Regions from separate parts of the Paraburkholderia sp. GAS41 genome, predicted to be linked through region 2. Evidence: predicted binding sites of a transcription regulator. Region 2 holds the regulator's gene; the other holds the start of a gene.
The links. The regulator FliA, encoded in region 2, starts transcription of late flagellar genes. The targets are predictions, from matches to a motif close to CTAAAGTTTNNNNNNNNNNNGCCGNTA.

Region 1: P3T43_RS15055 (DUF4088 family protein) is a predicted target of FliA. The motif match lies at 1,437-1,463, and genes of this name have one in related genera.

What each region holds. Positions count from the first base shown of each region.
Region 1 covers NZ_JBNDMK010000009.1:127,857-131,261, forward strand. Annotated here, with positions in the region: gene P3T43_RS15040 (AraC family transcriptional regulator) at 1-212, shown strand, start outside; gene P3T43_RS15045 (AzlC family ABC transporter permease) at 356-1,024, shown strand; gene P3T43_RS15050 (AzlD domain-containing protein) at 1,024-1,347, shown strand; gene P3T43_RS15055 (DUF4088 family protein) at 1,622-2,392, shown strand; gene P3T43_RS15060 (ATP-dependent helicase) at 2,470-3,405, opposite strand, start outside.
Region 2 covers NZ_JBNDMK010000005.1:111,946-115,350, forward strand. Annotated here, with positions in the region: gene flgM (flagellar biosynthesis anti-sigma factor FlgM) at 1-160, shown strand, start outside; gene P3T43_RS09970 (flagella synthesis protein FlgN) at 237-680, shown strand; gene P3T43_RS09975 (RNA polymerase sigma factor FliA) at 947-1,681, opposite strand; gene P3T43_RS09980 (MinD/ParA family ATP-binding protein) at 1,709-2,578, opposite strand; gene flhF (flagellar biosynthesis protein FlhF) at 2,571-3,405, opposite strand, start outside.

The DNA of each region.
Region 1 (3,405 bases), on a different contig from region 2:
TCCACGCCGCGCGCCTGTTCGCTCAGGGCACCGGTTTGCCGCCGCATGCCTGGCGCAACCAGGTCCGGTTGCAGCGAGCGCTGGCGCCCTTGCGCGCAGGCGTCCCGGTCACCGAGGTCGCCGCGGCCAGTGGCTTTACCGATCAGAGCCACTTCACCCGGCATTTCCGCCGCATGTTCGGCGTGCCGCCGGGGCGCTGGCAGGCGGCCTGAAGGCGGCGATACGGCCGCTTTACCGCAAGAACGTACAAGTCTGCGCGCTCCTGCTCGGCTATGCTCGCCAGACCAAGGAGGCCAGCTTGACCCATCCCAACCGCTCCACCGAATTCACCGCCGGCGCGCGCGACATCATCCCCATGATGGTCGGTGCAGCACCGTTTGGCGTGATCTTCGGCACGCTCGTCACGTCCGGCCCGCTGCACCTGTGGCACGGGCAATTGATGTCGCTGGTCGTCTTCGCCGGTTCGGCCCAGTTCATTGCGCTGGGCCTCATTGCAGGCCACACGAGCTTCGCCGTGGTGTGGGCCACTACCCTCGTCGTCAACCTGCGCCATGTGCTGTACAGCGCCACGCTCGCCCCTTACGTCTCGCATCTGCCGTTGCGCTGGCGGCTCGCGCTCGGCGGCGTGCTCACCGACGAAGTCTTCGCCGTCGCCTGGTCGCATTACCGGCATCATCCGCCCGGATCGGTGAGTCCGTACTACTTCCTCGGCGCAGGCCTCGCGATGTATATCAACTGGCAGATATGGACGCTGGCCGGCCTGCTGTTCGGCGCGGCGTTCCCTGGTCTGCAGTCGCTTGGCCTCGATTTCGCCATGGTCGCCACCTTTATCGCGATCGTGGTGCCGCAACTCGTTGCGCTGCGCTATCTTGCCGCCGCCGTCACTTCGGGCGCGCTGGCGTTCTTCTGGCAGGCATGGCCCTACAAGCTGGGCCTGCTCGGCGCCGTATTCGCGGGAGTCGTGGTCGGCGTGCTGTTGTCGCGTCCGCGCGGCCGTACGCGCACCGTGGAGATGATCCGATGATGAATTACGTCGTCCTGATTCTCGGCATGGCCGCCATCACGTGGACGATCCGCGCCGCGGTTTTCGTGCTCGGCGACCGCCTGGTGTTCCCGCCGCTCGTCCGCACCGCCCTCGGCTTCGTGCCGGTGACGGTGCTGACGGCCATCATCGTGCCAATGGCCGTCTCGCCGCACGGCGGCGGCGCCGAGCTGACCTGGCGCAATCCGCAACTGGTTGGCGCGCTCGCCGCCGTGGCGGTCAGCGCGTTGACGCGCCGCCCTCTGCTGACCATTGCCGTCGGCCTCGCGGTATTTTTCGTCTGGCAAGGCGTCGTGCTGAAATAGAGCCGGCCACCTGGGTCGCGCAGATCGACTGCGCGCCTTGTGCAGCGCCGCATCCGGCCCCGGCCCCGGCCGCCACATCCGGGCTCATCCTCAAGTTTTGCCCTGATCCGCCGTTATGCAGTCGAGGTCCGCTCGTCGGGAAGATACCCCCGCTGGTTACGCGGCAACAAGCAGGATCAACCGCGTCGAGCATCGACGTCGCCCTCCCACGAGGGCAGTTCGCAAATGGCGGCACTTTTGCGATGCCACGCGGGAGGACCAAACGGGATAAGACATGGGTCAGATCACCCTTTCACTCAAAGACGAAACCGTCGCGAATCTGCGCAAGGATTTCGACGCTTTTTTGCGCGTTTCGCTCAAGCTCGACCCGCAATTCGCGACGCCGTCGTTCGAGGATTTTCTACGCGCCAAGCTGCTCGACAACATGCTGCCGCTCACCGAACACGCGGTGAAGCGGATGTTGCAGGGCGGCCAGTACGCGTGGGCCAAACGCACGCTCGACAAGGAATTTCCGGACGTCGTCGCGATTCTGATGCAGCAGGCCTCCGAGTTCGGTTTCGGCTTCGCCTCGCGCTCGGAATGGACCCCTGAGGAACTGGCCAAGCAGTGCCACGACTGGGCGGCGGCCATCGTCAAGGAATCGGAAGGCGATGCGTCGCTGGTGGATCCGCTCGCCGCACAGATCAAGGGCGCCGCGCAGGACATCCAGGCGCTGGAAGAAGCCATGCAGACGCCCGCGTGGCGGCTCGTCGAGTCGCTGCGGCAGCGGGTGTACGAAGCGAAAGTGGCGTGTGAGACGAGTATTGGCAGCACCGCGCGCGAGAAGCTCGGCGAGCTACGCGGCCTGCTGCGCCTCGGCATTTCCCACGGCTCGTTCCAGAAGCAGGAAGCGCAACAGATCATGGAGTATCTGCGTCTCCTGAAGCCGGACATTTTTGTTGAAGAGCCGTACGACGTTTTCTCGCGCCTCGCGGCGTGGCTGCGCGCGTTCTTTACGCCGCCCCCGCGGCCAGCGCAGACACGGCAGCAACAGCAGACCCGCTAGACCGCATTCTGGCGTCGGATATTACGCGCCCCGCGTGCCTTCGGTCCCAGCCGGGCCGTCGGGCCGTCGGGCCGGACTCAACTCCACATGCTCTTGAGCTTCGCCGCAATGTCGAGCTTCGCCTGCGCCGCGGCTGCGAGTCCGGCCGCGCTCGGCGCCGCGGGCTCAGCCACGCGCGGCCACGCATAGGCATCGAAGAGCGGCAGCAGATGCGCCGGGATGAAGCGTGTGCGCGACGCCCACACGTGCCGGTCGCCCAGATGCGTCTGGTTATGCACATAAAAGCGCTGCGGCACGACAAGGTGCAGGTCCTCTTTGGCGCGTGTCATCGCCACATACAGCAGGCGCCGCTCCTCGTCGATCTCCGCTTCGCTGCCGGTGCCGAGATCCGAAGGGATGCAGCCGTCGACCCCGTTCAGCACGAACACATTGCGCCACTCCTGACCTTTCGCCGAATGAATCGTGGAAAGGATCAGATAGTCCTCGTCGAGCAAGGGCACGCCGGCTTCGCCGCTGGTGGCGTCGGGCGGATCGAGCGTCAGTTCCGTGAGGAAGCGCTCGCGCGATGCATACGTAGCGGCGATGCTTTCCATTTGCAGCAGATCCGCGTGACGCATGGCGGCGTCCTCGTGGTTGCGCTCGAGGTGCGGCTCGTACCAGCGGCGAATCAACTCGAACTCCGCCGGCCAGGGCGAATTCAGGCTGCACACGCTCGACATCAGCGCAACAAAGGGCTGCCAGTCTTCGAAGGCGCGCGGCGGCGGCGCGAACTCGCCCAACGCGCTGACGGTGCCGCGGCCCGGTCCGCTCTCGCTATCCAGGGCACCATGCACGGCGACGGCATCGAGCAGCCGCCCGGCCGTCGCCGGACCCACGCCGGGCAGCAATTGCATGACGCGGAACCCGGCGACCCGGTCGCGCGGATTTTCCGTCCAGCGCAGCACGGCCAGCACGTCTTTCACGTGCACTGAATCGAGAAATTTGAGGCCGCCGAACTTGACGAACGGGATGTT
Region 2 (3,405 bases):
AACGTCGGGTTCGGCAGACATCGACACCGCTCACGTCGAATCGATCAAGGCGGCCATCAAGAACGGCACGCTGACCATCGATCCGGGCAAGATTGCTGACGGCGTGCTGGAAACGACACGCAGTCTGTTGCAAACGAGAGCCCCGGCGACCGGCAATTAAGGCTGGACGCCGCGAGGCGACACCTTGAAACCCCGACCCGCGCGTCATGCGCGGGCCGCCGCGAAAGCGAGTTGCGATGAAAGACGCCCTGCTTGCCACCGTTACCGACGAGTACACCACCATCGAAGCGTTCGCCTCGGTGCTGGTCGTCGAACAGAAAGCACTGACCCAGGTGGATCCGGCCGAGATGTTGCGGCCGATCGTCGAAAAGAAAACCGAACTGGTCGGCAAACTGGCGACGCTGGAGAAGCTCCGCGACAGCCAGCTCGCCGAAATGGGCTTGCCGGGCGGCTCGGCCGGTATCGAACTGGCCGCGGGCCGTGACCCGAAGCTCGCCGCTCAATGGAAGCTGCTGCAGCAGTCCGTCGAGCGGGCCCACCGCTCCAACAAGACCAATGGCGTGCTGATCCGCACCCGCATGGAATACAACCAGCGCGCCCTCGACGTGCTGCAGGTTCGTCCGCCGAAGCCCTCGTTCTACGGCCCGGATGGGCGTGTGCCGGGATTCGGCGGCCTGTAATCGGGTAGGTCGAAAAGCCGGTCGCGGGGCGCGGGGTTCGAACCCACCGCGTCCGCACCGGCAGCCGTTCTTCGAGGTCAATCTCACCCCTCCGTTTTATCTCCTTCCAAGGCAACGTTCGCGCGCAACCTGTGCGTCGACGGTTACACACACGCGTTTACTATCGCGCCCTGCTACATCGAGTCGAAAAAAAAGCCGTCACGAGGACGGCTTTCAATGACATAGCTTGTGCGCGGTTGCGACGGCGAACCGCCGTCCGCGTCGATTTATTCGGCTTCGGCCTTCGCCCAGGCCATCTCACGCAGACGCGTGCGCAAGCGCGCCACGGCCTGGCTGTGCAACTGGCAAACCCGCGACTCGCTGACTTCCATCACCGCGCCGATTTCGCGCAGATTCATGCCGCGCTCGTAATACAGCGACATCAGCAGCTTTTCGCGCTCCGGCAGGCGCTCGATCGCTTCCACCAGCGCGGCGCGCAGGCTTTCGTCGAGCAGCGCCGACAGCGGATCGGAATGATCGACGCAATAACGGTCGAGGAACGGCTCGTCGTCGGCGGAGCGGTCAAAGTCTTCGTAATAGATCAGCTGGCTGCCATGCAGGTCCTGCAGCATCGACTGATATTCGTCGAGCGGCATCTTCAGATGACCGGCAATCTCCGTCTCGCTCGCCGAGCGGCCCAGCGTCTGTTCAACCTGATGCACGGCGGTCTCCACTTCACGTGAGGTGCGGCGCAGGCTGCGTGGCAACCAGTCGTTGCTGCGCAGTTCATCGAGCATGGCGCCGCGAATCCGCTGGCTCGCGTAGGTCTCGAACTGCGCGCCCTGATCTTCCTTGTACCGGCTCGCAGCGTCCAGCAGCCCGATCATGCCGGCCTGAATCAGATCGTCGAGATCGACGCTCGCCGGCATTTTCGCCACTAGCTGCAAGCCGAGCCGCCGCACCAGCGGCGCGTACTTCGTCAGAACCTCGGCTTGGGAAATCTTTCCCTGAGCGTTGTACATCGTGCTCCCCTTGTCCGCAGCGCCCCTTCAGGCAGGCTGCGCAGACGGTTGGCCGGCGTGTTGCGCCGTTGTAACTGTCGCCGGCGCCACCCAGTGGTGACGGGACGACATCGCTGGCCGCATCGGCCAGTACTGCAATTCAGCGGCAAGATGGCGGTAATCGCGCGCGGCAGGTGTCGACGGGAAGGCGTCGACGACACAGCGCGACAACTCGAGCGCCCGGACCATGCGCGGATCCGCGGCGATACAGCCGGCGGCGTCCAGCGACACAGTCAGATAACGCCCCGCTACCCCCGCGAGGTTTTCAAATGCGGTGTGCGCGTCGGTGACGCTTTGCACGTGGTTCACGAGCACGCGGAACTGGCCGATGCCGTGTGCGTAATGCAGACGCTTCATGCAGGCGTACGCATCGGTGATGGCCTGCGCGGCCACCCGCGTCACGATCACGAGGTCATGCGCCTGCATCGCCAGTGCGGAAAGCTGGCCGAAACGGTCGAGCTGGGCGTCGATCAGCACGACATCAGCGGGACCGTCCAGCACCACGCTCAATTGCGCGGGCGTGTAGCCCTCGCGATTGCCGCGCGAGGCGGCCAGCACGGAGAACCCAAGTGCGTGGCGCGCCACGGCCGCGTCGAGCGGCATCTCGCCGCGCAACACCGCCGCGAAGTTACCCGCGCCGCGCACGCCGCCGAGCATCGCGCTCACCGAGTGAGCGTTGACGCACTCGTCGATGACCAGCACATCCTTGCCCTGTTCGGCCAGCGCCGCTGCCAGATTGACCACCGTCGTCGTGCAACCGACGCTGGTCGAGCCGGCTGTCACCGCCACGACCCGTGAACCGTTGCGGGCCAGCAGGCGCCGCAGTCCTTCTGCCTGATCCGAGACGACTTTATCCAAAACGTACCTCGTGCAGTTCGGACGTCGAGCGGGCGGAAAGCGCCGACAGCAGCGCCGGAATATCGTCGTCGTGCGGCACGAAAGGCGAACTGTCGCGCGGCACGCAGAAAGCGCTCTTGATCAGGAATTTCCGCGTACCGACATACAGGTTCTCGGGCACCTTCTGCCCGGTCGACACGTAGTGCACCGGCAGCTTGTAGCGGATCACCGTGTCGAGCACGCCGCCCAGGTTGGTGGCTTCATCGAGCTTGGTGAGGATGCAGCCGGCGAGCGGCTGTTGATCCGGCGCGCGCTGGTAGGCCTGCACGACTTCGTTGAGCGTGTCGCCGTGGCTGGTTGCGTTGAGCAGCAGCAGGCGCTGCACCGGCTGACCGGCGCGGCACAGCATGGCGATCTGGTCCGAGACGAGCCGGTCGCGCTGGCTCATGCCGATCGTGTCGATCAGCACGATGTGTTTGTTGCGCAGTTCGGCGAGCGCCAGTTGCAGATCGGCGCCATCCTTCACGGCATGTACCGAGACGCCGAGGATCTTGCCGAAAATGCGCAGTTGTTCGTGGCCGCCGATCCGGTAGCTGTCGGTGGTCAGCAGGGCGACCTTGCTGGCGCCGAAGCGCATCACGCAACGCGCGGCGAGCTTGGCCGTGGTGGTGGTCTTGCCGACGCCCGTCGGGCCCATCAGCGCGAACACGCCGCCACGTTCCATCAGCGCGTCTTCGTTTTCCATCACCGGCAGGTTCGACTCGAGCACGCTGCGCACCCAGTCCATGCCGCCTTCCATGGTGTCGACTTCGGCCGGCAGGTTGTCGACCATCATCTGCACCAGTTGC